Regions from separate parts of the Xenorhabdus sp. PB62.4 genome, predicted to be linked through region 1. Evidence: predicted binding sites of a transcription regulator. Region 1 holds the regulator's gene; each other region holds the start of a gene.

The links. The regulator CRP, encoded in region 1, controls carbon source genes, mostly activating them, when cyclic AMP is high. The targets are predictions, from matches to a motif close to ATGTGANNNNNNTCACAT.
Region 2: a site for CRP is predicted at 1,611-1,628, ahead of epd (erythrose-4-phosphate dehydrogenase). Genes of this name have one in related genera too.
Region 3: a site for CRP is predicted at 1,386-1,403, ahead of focA (formate transporter FocA). Genes of this name have one in related genera too.
Region 4: a site for CRP is predicted at 1,476-1,493, ahead of msrB (peptide-methionine (R)-S-oxide reductase MsrB). Genes of this name have one in related genera too.

The regions. Positions count from the first base shown of each region.
Region 1 is NZ_NKHR01000015.1:26,619-29,837, forward strand. Features, by position in the region: gene Xenpb_RS12855 (aminodeoxychorismate synthase component II) at 1-138, shown strand, start outside; gene Xenpb_RS12860 (aspartate aminotransferase family protein) at 258-1,475, shown strand; gene crp (cAMP-activated global transcriptional regulator CRP) at 1,557-2,189, opposite strand; gene Xenpb_RS12870 (phosphoribulokinase) at 2,682-3,219, opposite strand, start outside.
Region 2 is NZ_NKHR01000016.1:38,445-41,663, reverse strand. Features, by position in the region: gene pgk (phosphoglycerate kinase) at 1-303, opposite strand, end outside; gene epd (erythrose-4-phosphate dehydrogenase) at 378-1,397, opposite strand; gene tkt (transketolase) at 1,709-3,219, opposite strand, start outside.
Region 3 is NZ_NKHR01000002.1:31,400-34,618, reverse strand. Features, by position in the region: gene pflB (formate C-acetyltransferase) at 1-404, opposite strand, end outside; gene focA (formate transporter FocA) at 460-1,317, opposite strand; gene ycaO (30S ribosomal protein S12 methylthiotransferase accessory factor YcaO) at 1,646-3,219, opposite strand, start outside.
Region 4 is NZ_NKHR01000014.1:83,408-86,626, reverse strand. Features, by position in the region: gene Xenpb_RS12655 (D-hexose-6-phosphate mutarotase) at 1-121, opposite strand, end outside; gene gapA (glyceraldehyde-3-phosphate dehydrogenase) at 274-1,269, opposite strand; gene msrB (peptide-methionine (R)-S-oxide reductase MsrB) at 1,612-2,025, shown strand; gene Xenpb_RS12640 (YeaC family protein) at 2,220-2,501, shown strand; gene pncA (bifunctional nicotinamidase/pyrazinamidase) at 2,578-3,219, opposite strand, start outside.

The DNA.
Region 1 (3,219 bases):
AGTCAGCGCAATGGCGATGTGGATGAAATTATGGGAATACGTCATCGTACTTTGCCACTGGAAGGGGTGCAATTTCACCCGGAAAGTATTCTTAGTGAGCAGGGGCATGAGTTATTGAATAATTTTCTTAAGTATTAGTCAGGTATTATCGGTCATCCCTCACTCGTTTTTTTATTTGCCTCTAATTGATTTTTTATTCATATTTAGTGATTATTATTTCACTTCGGTGTGGCAAATAGAAAAATAAGGTGGGGGAAATGCTAGAAAACACAGCAAATAGCCGGAATACTTATGATCAGGTTATGTTGCCAATTTATGCGCCAGCGGATTTTATTCCTGTCAAAGGGCAAGGTAGCCGGGTCTGGGATCAGCAGGGCAAAGAATATATCGATTTTGCCGGTGGTATCGCTGTTTTGGCTCTGGGGCACTGTCATCCGGCCTTGGTGGCGGCTCTGAAACAGCAAGGTGAAAAATTGTGGCATGTCAGCAATATTTTCACCAATGAACCCGCCTTAACTTTAGCGAAAAAGTTGATTGATGCAACGTTTGCACAGCGAGTATTTTTCGCTAACTCCGGAGCGGAAGCCAACGAAGCAGCATTTAAGCTGGCCCGTCGTTACGCGATTACCCGCCATCATCCCCATAAAACCAAAATTATTGCTTTTCATCATGCGTTTCACGGACGCACGTTTTTCACCGTTTCGGTGGGAGGACAGCCGAAATACGCCGAAGGATTCGGGCCTAAACCGGCCGATATAGTACACGTCCCTTTTAATGATCTGGATGCTGTCAGAGCGGTAATCGATGATGACACCTGTGCTGTTGTTCTGGAGCCGATTCAGGGAGAAGGCGGTGTTACGCCTGCAACGACAGCGTTTCTTCATGGTGTGCGGAAGTTATGTGATAAGCATCAGGCGCTTCTGATTTTTGATGAAGTCCAGAGTGGAATGGGGCGTACAGGCAAGTTGTATGCTTATCAGCATTACGGCGTCCAACCGGATATTCTGACGACGGCAAAAGCATTGGGAGGAGGCTTTCCGATTAGTGCGATGCTAACGACAGATACGATTGCGACGGCGATGGAAACAGGCGCGCATGGAACAACTTATGGAGGAAATCCGTTGGCTTGCTCTATCGGTTGTGCCGCTTTGGATATCATCAACACACCAGAAGTACTGGCGGGAGTGGAAAAACGCCACGATATGATCATTCATGCACTGGAAAAGATAAATCAAAAATATGGCATCTTCCATGAATTCCGTGGAAAAGGGTTGCTTATTGGCGCTGTATTGAAAGTGGAATATCAAGGCAAGGCCAGAGAAATATTGCACCAAGTGGCAGAGCACGGATTGATGCTATTGAGTGCCGGAGACAGTATCTTACGCTTTACGCCATCATTAATTATTGCTGAGGATGAGATAACAGAAGGTATAGCGCGGTTGGATATGGCAATATCGCGATGGTTAAATCAATAAAATAACGGCCGGGAAAAGCAACAAAAAAAGCCAGTGCGGATGTAATAAATTGCACTGGCTGAATTTCAGGGTTGTCGGGAACTAACGTGTTCCATAAACAACAATGGTTTTACCATGTGCGGAGATCAGGTTTTGATCTTCCAGCATCTTAAGAATGCGACCAACTGTTTCACGGGAGCAACCCACAATCTGCCCAATTTCCTGACGGGTAATTTTGATTTGCATACCATCAGGGTGAGTCATGGCATCAGGCTGTTTAGCCAGATTGAGCAGCGTCTGGGCGATACGGCCTGTAACGTCCAAAAAGGCCAGATTACCTACTTTTTCGGAAGTTGTTTGTAGACGACTTGCCATCTGAGCAGATAAACGCATCAGAATGTCAGGATTAACCTGAATTAACTGGCGAAATTTCTTGTAGGAAATTTCAGCCACTTCACAGGCGCTTTTGGCTCGCACCCATGCAGTACGTTCTTGCCCCTCTTCAAATAATCCAAGTTCACCAATGAAATCCCCTTGATTTAAATAAGAGAGGATCATTTCTTTACCTTCTTCATCTTTTATTAGAACAGCAACCGAACCTTTAACAATGTAGTAAAGCGTTTCTGCTTTCTCACCTTGATGAATAAGCGTGCTCTTGGATGGATATTTGTGAATATGGCAGTGTGACAAAAACCATTCAAGAGTAGGGTCTGTTTGTGGCTTGCCGAGAACCATTCGCTTTATCCTCTGTTGTTATTTCTGCCTTTATGATGTGAGAAACAGATGGTTTCTCTTCAGGCTAGCTTTATAAAGTCAATAGCTTAACATATTAACTTGCTGAAAAACTGACAAGCAGGAATTTTATATGGATTATAAGAATACCAAAGTGATGGCATATTGATCTCACCCCATATAACTTGCCAATCTCGCTTGTAACCTTGTTTGTAACACAGGAAAACGTTTCTGTCTTCCCCTGTATCGCTTCAGCATATTAAACTGGTTGCCAGATTACCAGAAATCTGTTTAGAGAGGTTATTTTATTGACAATGTATTTATTAATTCTGGACAGCGTTTCCGTTATGATGAGCTTTATGTAGCTTCACTGTTCTGGCTAAAACTGATTTTTATCAGCCACTTTATTATTGTAAGAACGACTTATTTATTTAAATAAAACAGGCAACATTATTTTTTGTTGCCTGCTTTATTTAAAATAAAAAGCAGTTTATGTCATGAAATTTTTTGGCCTTCCAGTAATTGCTTAACGATTGGCGCCATAATTAACTCCATCGCCAGTCCCATTTTTCCACCCGGAACAACAATGGTATTTATACTGGAAATAAATGAACCCTGAAGCATCGCCAGTAAATATGGAAAATCAATTTGAGTCAGGCCACGGAAACGAATCACGATAAAACTTTCGTCCAGTGACGGAATAGCCTTGGCAGAGAAGGGGTTAGATGTATCAACCGTGGGAACGCGCTGGAAATTTATGTGAGTGCGTGAAAACTGGGGGGTGATATAGCGGATATAGTCATCCATTGAGCGGACAACGGAATCCATAACGGCTTCTCTGGAGTGCCCGCGTTCGCTGGTGTCACGGATGAGTTTCTGTATCCATTCAAGGTTAACGATAGGCACAACACCAATCAGCAGGTCAACATGGCTGGCGACATTGTGTTGTGGCGTGACAACACCGCCATGCAGACCTTCATAAAACAGGATATCTGTATTTGATGGCAGGGGTTCCCACGGTGTGAAAGTGCCT
Region 2 (3,219 bases), on a different contig from region 1:
CACTTCAACACCATCCAGATACTCTTTTTCCAGACGAACAGGAGAAGAAAGTACTTCTTTCAGGTAATCAACGACAGGTTTCAGTGAGAACTCTTCGTTGTATTCTCCTTCAGTCGGGCGTCCCAGGTGAGAAGTAACCATGACTTTGGCTCCCTGATTTAACGCAGCCTCAATCGTCGGCAAAGACGCACGGATACGTGCATCAGAAGTCACTTTGCCATCTTTTACAGGCACATTCAGATCAGCACGGATCAATACGCGTTTACCCGCCAGATCTAAATCAGTCATCTTAATTACAGACATGGTGAATCCTCTCATTGATTCTTTATAAAATTACTCAATCTTCTGCTATGTACCGTTTATGGCATAACAAATGATTATTTGAAACCGGTTGCGGCCATTGCCAGCGCTGTGTCAATCATGCGATTAGCAAAGCCCCATTCATTATCACACCATACGAGGGTTTTGATCAGGTGATTACCGCTGACCCTCGTTTGTGTTCCATCAACAATGGCACTGTGGGGATCGTGGTTAAAATCCGTTGAAACTAACGGCAAATCAGTGTAATCCACTATACCACGAAACTCTCTGAGAGCTGATTTTTGCAGGAGCCGGTTCACATCGCCAACTTTCACTGCGGCGCGGACTGTCACGCTTAAGTCAATGGCTGTCACGTTAATCGTGGGCACTCGTACAGAAATCGCCTCAAACCGATCACTAAATTTGGGGAAAATACGCGTGATGCCTGCCGCCAATTTTGTATCAACAGGAATGATGGATTGACTGGCCGCCCGGGTTCGTCGTAAATCACGGTGATACGCATCAATCACTGGCTGATCATTCATCGACGCATGGATGGTTGTCACCGTGCCAGATTCAATATTGAACGCATCATCCAACACTTTGATGATGGGAATGATACAGTTTGTTGTACAGGAGGCATTGGAAACAATGCGATCTTCCGTAACCAATGAATGGTGATTGACACCATATACCACGGTTGCGTCCAAGTCATTTCCTCCCGGATGAGAAAACAGGACTTTTTTGGCACCACTGGCAATATGAGCTTTTCCATCTGCCCGCTCGCCATATTTACCCGTGCAGTCAAGCACAATATCAATACCCAGATCTTTCCACGGCAAAGCTGAAATATCCTGCTGATGAAACAGCCGAATACTGTCATCTCCTACTTGCAATAAATCATTATTCAGGCGTATATCCCATGCAAAACGCCCATGACTGGAATCGTATTTCAATAAATGAGCAATGCCTTCCGCATCTGCCAATTCATTGATAGCGATCACTGAAATTTCAGCCCGACGCCCGGATTCGTAAATAGCACGCAAGACACTGCGCCCTATTCTCCCAAAACCGTTAATCGCTACCCTGATAGTCATGTTACTCCCTGAATGTCTCTGTAGTCATGCAACCGCTTAGGATAACTGAGCAACTGCTGCTTGTACGGATAATTCATCACAAAATTAACCAGATTGTGACAGACAAGACATTTTTTCACTCTGATTTACGCACTGAATTTATGGATTTTATGCACCAAACTGAAACGGTTCAGCTACTATAAAAGCAGATTACGAGAAAAAAAGCATAATGGCAAGCGCCATTCATCACACTGTAGAGGAAAAATTGAATAAAAAAAGAGCGCATTCGCTCCAAAATTGATTCGAATGCGCTTAAGAGAATAATTTGCCGATTATTTCAGCAGAGCGGTTGCCTTAGAAACGACGTTTTCAACAGTGAAACCAAACTCTTTGAACAGAGCATCAGCAGGTGCTGATTCACCGAAAGTATTCATACCGACGATATCGCCGTTGATACCAACGTATTTAAACCAGTAATCAGCAATACCCGCTTCGATGGCAACACGAGCAGAAACCGCCGCAGGCAGTACTGCTTCACGGTATGCCGCATCCTGCTTGTCGAAAGCATCAGTGGACGGCATGGAAACAACGCGAACCTGACGGCCTTCTGCACTCAGTTGTTCAGCCGCTTTCACAGCCAGTTCAACTTCAGAGCCTGTTGCAATCAGGATCAATTCAGGCTGACCTGCGCAATCTTTCAGGATATAAGCGCCTTTCTCGATATTCGCCAGTTGCTCAGCAGTACGTGCTTGCTGTGCCAGATTCTGGCGGGAGAAGATCAGAGAAGTTGGGCCATCTTTACGTTCAATCGCATATTTCCATGCAACCGCAGATTCAACCTGATCACATGGACGCCATGTGCTCATGTTTGGCGTTACGCGCAGGCTGGCGATTTGTTCAACTGGCTGATGGGTTGGGCCATCTTCACCCAGACCGATAGAATCGTGGGTATAAACGAAGATGCTGCGGATTTTCATCAATGCTGCCATGCGAACGGCATTACGGGCATATTCCACAAACATCAGGAATGTTGCACCATAAGGCACAAAACCGCCATGCAGTGCGATACCGTTCATGATGGCAGACATACCGAATTCACGTACACCGTAGTGAATGTAGTTACCGTCCTGTACTTCATTCAGTGGCTTAGAACCAGACCACATGGTCAGGTTACTTGGTGCCAGGTCAGCGGAACCACCCATGAATTCCGGCAGAACTTTACCAAACGCTTCCAACGCATTTTGTGAGGCTTTACGGCTTGCAATGGAGGCGGGGTTCTGTTGTAAGTTTTCAATGAATGCCTTGGATTCAGCTTCCCAGTTCTCTGGCAATTCACCGCTGGTGCGACGGGTGAATTCTGCCGCCAGTTCAGGATACGCCTGCGCATAGGCAGCAAACGTCTCTACCCATGCTGCTTCTTTGGCCTTACCGGCTTCCTGAGCATTCCAGCCAGCATAAATGTCCTGAGGAACTTCAAACGCAGGATGTTCCCAACCCAGTGCTTTGCGGGTTGCTTCGATTTCAGCATCACCTAATGGAGCACCGTGGCATTCTTCTTTGCCTGCTTTGTTTGGAGAGCCAAAGCCGATAATCGTTTTACACATCAACAGAGATGGTTTGCCTGTCTCTTTGCGTGCGGCTTCGATAGCGGCTGCAATTGCATCAGAGTCATGGCCGTCTACGCCACGGATAACATGCCAGCCGTATGCTTCAAAGCGTGCTGCGGTATCATCAGTAAACCAACCTTCAACTTCACCATCAATCGAGATACCGTTGTCATCATAGAAAGCGATCAATTTGCCCAGTTTCAGCGTACCCGCCAAAGAGCACACTTCATGAGAGA
Region 3 (3,219 bases), on a different contig from region 1:
TTCAGTTTTGGATCCAGTTCGCGGTTATAGGCTTTGCAAGAACTTTCAACCATTTTAATGCCGCCAAATGGAATAATGGCACGTTTCAGAGGTGCTTCAGTTTGCAGACCAACGATTTGTTCCAGATCTTTTGCAATATAACCAGCATCATGAGAGGTAATTGTAGACGCAACATTAGTATCAAAATCTACCGGTGCATGAGTACGGTTTTCGATTTTGATACCTTCCATGACTTTTTCCCACAAAATATCTGTCTCTTTTGTGGCGCCTGCAAGGAATGATTCATCACCTTCATACGGAGTATAGTTTTTCTGGATGAAGTCACGAACGTTAACTTCATTTTGCCAGCTACCCTCGTTAAATCCTTGCCATGCTACAGAAAATTTTTCATTTAACTCAGACATGATACTTCTACCTTTTAACAGTGGAAATTTTAATAAATCTGGCGTGGAGGCGCAGTTAATGCTTTTTGCCGCCACGTAAATAAATAAACCAATAAGTCAACCCAACTAATACAGCACCACCAATAATGTTACCTATCGTTACAGGGATCAGATTATCGGTAATAAAGTTCGAAATGGTGAGTTGAGGAAACTGTTCGGGGGTTGCTCCCACTCTCACCCAGAATTCATCTGGCGCGAAGTTTCTGATGACGATCCCGAACGGAATTAAAAACATATTAGCGATACTGTGCTCAAAGCCGCTGGCAACAAACATCCCAATCGGGAGTATCAACGCGAATAATTTATCGGTCAAACTGCGTCCGGCATAGCTGATCCAAACCGAAAGGCAGACCATCAAATTGGCTAAAATACCCAAACATACCGCTTCAATAAAGGTATGGTGCATTTTGTGATCCGCGGTCTGTAATACATTCAGCCCCCAGGCACCATTGGCAACGGCATACTGGCCTGAGAACCAAACTAGGATCACAAAAAATAACGCGCCAATCAGATTACCGATATAAACATTAATCCAGTTCCTGAACATCTGTGACCACGTAATGCGCCCTGTTGCTTTTGAAATGATCGTCAGTACCGTGGAAGTGAAAAGATCAACACCACATATAACCACCAGCATCAAGCCAAGGGAAAAGCAGATCCCTCCCGTCAATTTTGCCAATCCATAAGGAATGGATGAGGTTCCTGTTGTTGCCGTAATATAAAAAACAAAAGCAATGGAGATAAACACACCTGCCATGATTGCCGATAAGTACGTCACTGCGGGGTGTTTATTGACTTTATATACACCACTATCATCAGAGATTTGTGCCATTACAGCAGGTGGAAATAAATTAAAAGGGTTGTCAGTTTTCATCCTAACACTCTCTTTATCCTTAAATAATTGTAGCACGCAATGATAGTAACAAATGGACATTGACCTGAATTTGATATGGATCATATTAGCCCGAAAGTTTGGTGAACTATGGACGTCAAAATGCAGCGTTATTATTTTATCACTTTGATTATAAAGAAAAAATATTTTTTAAAATTTATAAAAATATTTTATGTAGGGGGTTTTAGAGAGTTCAGATGGAAAAGTAAAATAACAGGTCAAATTGTCATTTATTTGTTGTTTTGAAATAAATTATATTTAACCTGAATTTTACTTTTTATAGTTAATAAACTTTAATGTAACAGTTTAATTATTTCGCCCAAAACTCACGTTTAGCTTTTTGCAGTTTTTCATAAGCATTCAACAATGCCTGATGCGCGGGCAATGCTTTTAATTCTGAATCAACAGACCATAAACCGTGGAAACAGTTCTCCCCAGCAATAGCAGCGGAAGCAGCATCAACCGTATCTTGCCCATACATCTTAACGAATGCTTGATAATACTGTGCGGGTTCGCGATCTTCTTCCTGAGTTAATAGCAGCAGTGTTTGCAGGCAGCGATAGTAATTAGCTCTCTCAGCGGTAAAGACAGAGGCATTGAAATCCTGTGTCCATTCAACCCAGATCAGGGCTTGTTCCGAATCGTTACCAGCCAGTGCCAGCATAGATTTCAATTCACCGATACGCAGATTGCTCCAGCCGTTATCTTTACCCGCAGCAATACCTAATAATTCACGAACGCGGGTGAAATCATCCAGTCCTTCATCGTCCAATAGTTCGAGAAAGGCAAGATACTCTTCCGGCTGCCATTGACTGTCCGGTAACGCCAGGATCGTGTCACGCAGATGCGTGCCCATCGTGTTATTGGCAATGTGTAAATCTTCAACCGGATAAATATCTGACATGCCAGGAACCAGAATGCGACATGCGTAAACGCCAAGATGTTCGTAATCTGCAATGTAGACTTCAGCATCCAGCGTATTGAAGATTCCCATCAGAGTGGCAAACTCTTCCTCTGTCGTACCACTGAAACTCCAGTCAGCAAATTCATAATCGGCATCCTGTTTGAAAAGATCCCAACTGATTGCACCGCTCGAATCAATAAAGTGAGTTTCCAGATTAGTATGCTCAGAGACTTCTTCATCATCAAAACTTGGTGGAGTAAAGACATCCAGATCTTTCAGGCTGCGCCCTTGCAGCAGCTCTGTAACAGTGCGTTCCAGCGCAACGCCAAAATCAGGATGAGCACCAAAGGATGCGAAGCAAGTACCATTATTCGGATTGAACAATACAACACAAATTACAGGGAATTGACCACCGAGTGAGGCATCGTAGCAATAAAGCGGGAAGCCTTCTTCCTGCAATTTGTTGACTGCTTCAACTACGGCAGGATAGCGGTTCATAACATCCTGTGGAATTTCAGGCAAGCTGATGCGTTCTGCGATAATACGGTTTTTCACATAACGTTCGAACACCTCAGACAACCCCTGAACGCGGGCTTCGTTCATGGTATTTCCGGCGGACATGCCGTTTGAAACATACAGATTTCCGACAATGTTCATCGGAATATAAATAGCCTGGTTATCTGATTGGCGCGTGAATGGTAAGGCACAGATACCACGCTCCTCATTACCCGATTGCAGGTCAATCAATTGGCTGGCACAGAGCGCATTATCTGGATTGTAAAAACGATGCAGGCGCTCATCTAAAATCCCTTCTGGCAGAGAATCATCTTCCGGCAGAGGGAACCATTTTTCAGTCGGATAATGAACAAATTCGCCTTTGGCAACAGTATCGCCAAGGTAAAAATCAGCAAAGAAATAGTTTGTCGATAGACGCTCAAAATATTCTCCCAATGCAGAAGCCAATGCCGCTTTTTTGCTGG
Region 4 (3,219 bases), on a different contig from region 1:
TAATCGCACCGCGTACTTTAGGATGGGAAACAACAATCAAGGGAAAGCCGTCGATGTTTCGTTGACTGATATAAGGGGATATCTGTTCTACAATCGGTAATGAAAAAATTTTATCAAGCATTTGCCATAACCTTATGTAAACCTGAATAGGTAACATCTTGAATGAGTAGTGGTGCTAAGGCTCAAGAATAGCTCAATGTTCTGAAAATATAAATTTGGGAATATAAAAAACCACCCGTAAACAGGTGGCTTTTGAATATGGAGAAAGCTCGATTACTTAGAAATATGAGCGATCAGATCCAGAACTTTGTTTGAGTAACCTGTTTCGTTGTCATACCAAGAAACCAGTTTTACAAAGTTGTCGTTCAGGGCAATACCTGCTTTTGCATCAAATACAGAAGTCAGTTTTTCACCGTTGAAATCGGTAGAAACAACGTCGTCTTCAGTATAACCCAGGATGCCTTTTAACTCGCCTTCTGCTGCTTCTTTGATTGCGTCACAGATTTCTGCGTAAGTTGCTGGTTTTTCCAGACGAGCAGTCAGGTCAACAACAGAAACGTTAGGAGTAGGAACACGGAAAGACATACCCGTCAGTTTACCGTTCAGTTCTGGGATAACTTTACCTACTGCTTTTGCTGCACCAGTAGAAGATGGGATGATGTTCTGAGCTGCACCACGGCCACCGCGCCAGTCTTTCGCAGAAGGACCGTCAACAGTTTTCTGAGTTGCAGTTGTTGCGTGAACAGTTGTCATCAAACCTTCAACGATGCCAAATTTGTCATTGATAACTTTAGCCAGTGGAGCCAAACAGTTAGTGGTGCACGATGCGTTAGAAACAATATCCTGACCTGCATAAGCGCTGTGGTTGACACCCATTACGAACATTGGCGTGTTGTCTTTGGATGGGCCAGTCAGCACAACTTTTTTCGCGCCCGCAGCGATGTGTTTACGTGCAGTTTCGTCAGTCAGGAAGATACCTGTTGCTTCTGCAACAACGTCAACACCCACTTCGTTCCATTTCAGGTTAGCTGGGTCTCTTTCAGATGTAACGCGGATGGTTTTGCCGTTAACAACCAGCTGACCTTCTTTAACTTCAACAGTACCGTTGAAGCGGCCATGGGTTGAATCGTATTTCAGCATGTAAGCCATGTACTCTGCATCTAACAGATCATTGATAGCAACGATTTCAATATCTGAACGCTCTTGTGCAGCACGGAAAACAATACGGCCGATACGACCAAAACCGTTAATACCTACTTTGATAGTCATAGTATTCCACCAGCTATTTTTTAGTGAATTAAAAGTTGTTTCTAAAGTTACCAAAATCTTGCCAGCCGTCAAGCGGAATCGTGTCAACAATTGAAAAAGATCAATTTAATAATCACTACTTGAACGATTGTTATACGGCCGGGACAAGCTCTACGCACACCATTATCGGGGTATAGGGAGATATTTAAAGTTACCATCGGTTAGATATGTGAGACTTATCACAATTAGTAAGGTAAATTGCTGTGTTGAATGGGTTAGAATGCGTTTTAACATGTTTATGTTGATTTTTTGTTGTTTTCGATGATTTTTTATTGAAAATATTGGCCTTAAAAGGTGGTCATCATGGCTAAAAGTCAAAATATTTCCCTTTCTATAGAACAGCTTAGTACAATGCAGCGCCATGTTACACAAGAAGCTGGCACTGAGCCGCCGTTTTCAGGAAAACTACTGCACAACAAAAAAAGTGGTATTTACCATTGCCTGTGTTGTCGCCAGCCATTATTTGTTTCAGAGACTAAATTTGATTCCGGATGCGGATGGCCGAGTTTTTACCAGCCAATCAATGATGATTCTATCACTTACCTTGATGATTATTCACATAATATGCACCGGATAGAGGTGCGTTGTAGCCATTGTCAGGCCCATTTAGGGCATGTTTTTCCCGATGGCCCCAAACCGACAGGGGAACGTTTCTGCATTAATTCAGCAGCATTGCGTTTTATCGATAAAGAAACAGGCGAAGAAACAGCAGGTTAATGTCATTTAAGGCTGCTTTTTGAACTCAGGTGAAACTACTGGGTTAATAGTGCAAAAGAAACGATTCAGCTTTAGTGTTAAAATTATGTTGTTAATTTGCAATTATATTAATTGAAATAGTGTCGGCTTATAGTAATGCTCAGTGTCATCGTGTAAATAATATAAAGTAGCCATGTAGCCGTTAAGGAATATTAATGAAGTTGGATGATTTAATCTCTGCCATGACACCCGAAATTTATCAGCGATTGGTTCAGGCTGTCGAATTAGGAAAATGGCAGGATGGCGTACCGCTTACGCCAGAACAGAAAGAACATAGTTTACAGGCGGTGATGCTTTGGCAAGCCAGGTATAATCATGATCCTGAACATATGACGATTGGCACAGATGGCCAAATTACTGTCAAAAGTAAACAAGAGCTAAAAGCGACATTCCAGTCTGAAATGGTTGCAAAATTAAAACCACAATCAGAAGACTGATATGAATTGAATCGAAATAAAAACCTCGTCCTTGGCTAAAATTATTTTTAGCCAAGGACGAGGCGACTTTTGGTGTTTACAAAATCGATACTATTTCGCTTTGTGAGATTAATTTAGCACCCTTGGATGCCATTTCCTCAAAGGCATGCTGGCTGTCATCAGGCTGAATATTGACACCACGACAACCATCTGTAATCACATAGGTCTCGTAGCCGAGAGCCAGAGCATCAAGTACAGTAAATTTAACGCAGTAATCAGTAGCAATGCCCAATACAAGTAAGCGTTGTATATTATGTTCAGCCAGCCATTCATGTAGTTGAGTTTCGCTTTTATGGTCATTGTCGAAAAATGCACTATAACTATCTATCTGGGGATTCTCGCCTTTTTGGAAAACTTCCCGGATAGCAGATTGGTTCAATAAAGGATGAAATTCTGCTCCAAATTGCCCCTGTACACAGTGAACCGGCCACCATATTTGGGGAATGCCATTAAGCTCACCTAATTCCCCCATTTTTTGCCCGGAATTTACGGCAAAACTCATGTGGTTTGTTGGGTGCCAATCCTGACTGGCAATAATAGCAATATGATTCTTCTGGCTATTATTTTCCTGACAGAGGGCGATAACTTCATTCGCTACTTTAATGACAGTCTCGCTCTCTTTAACCGCCAGTGCGCCCCCGGTACAGAAATCATTTTGCAGATCGATAAGTAATAATGC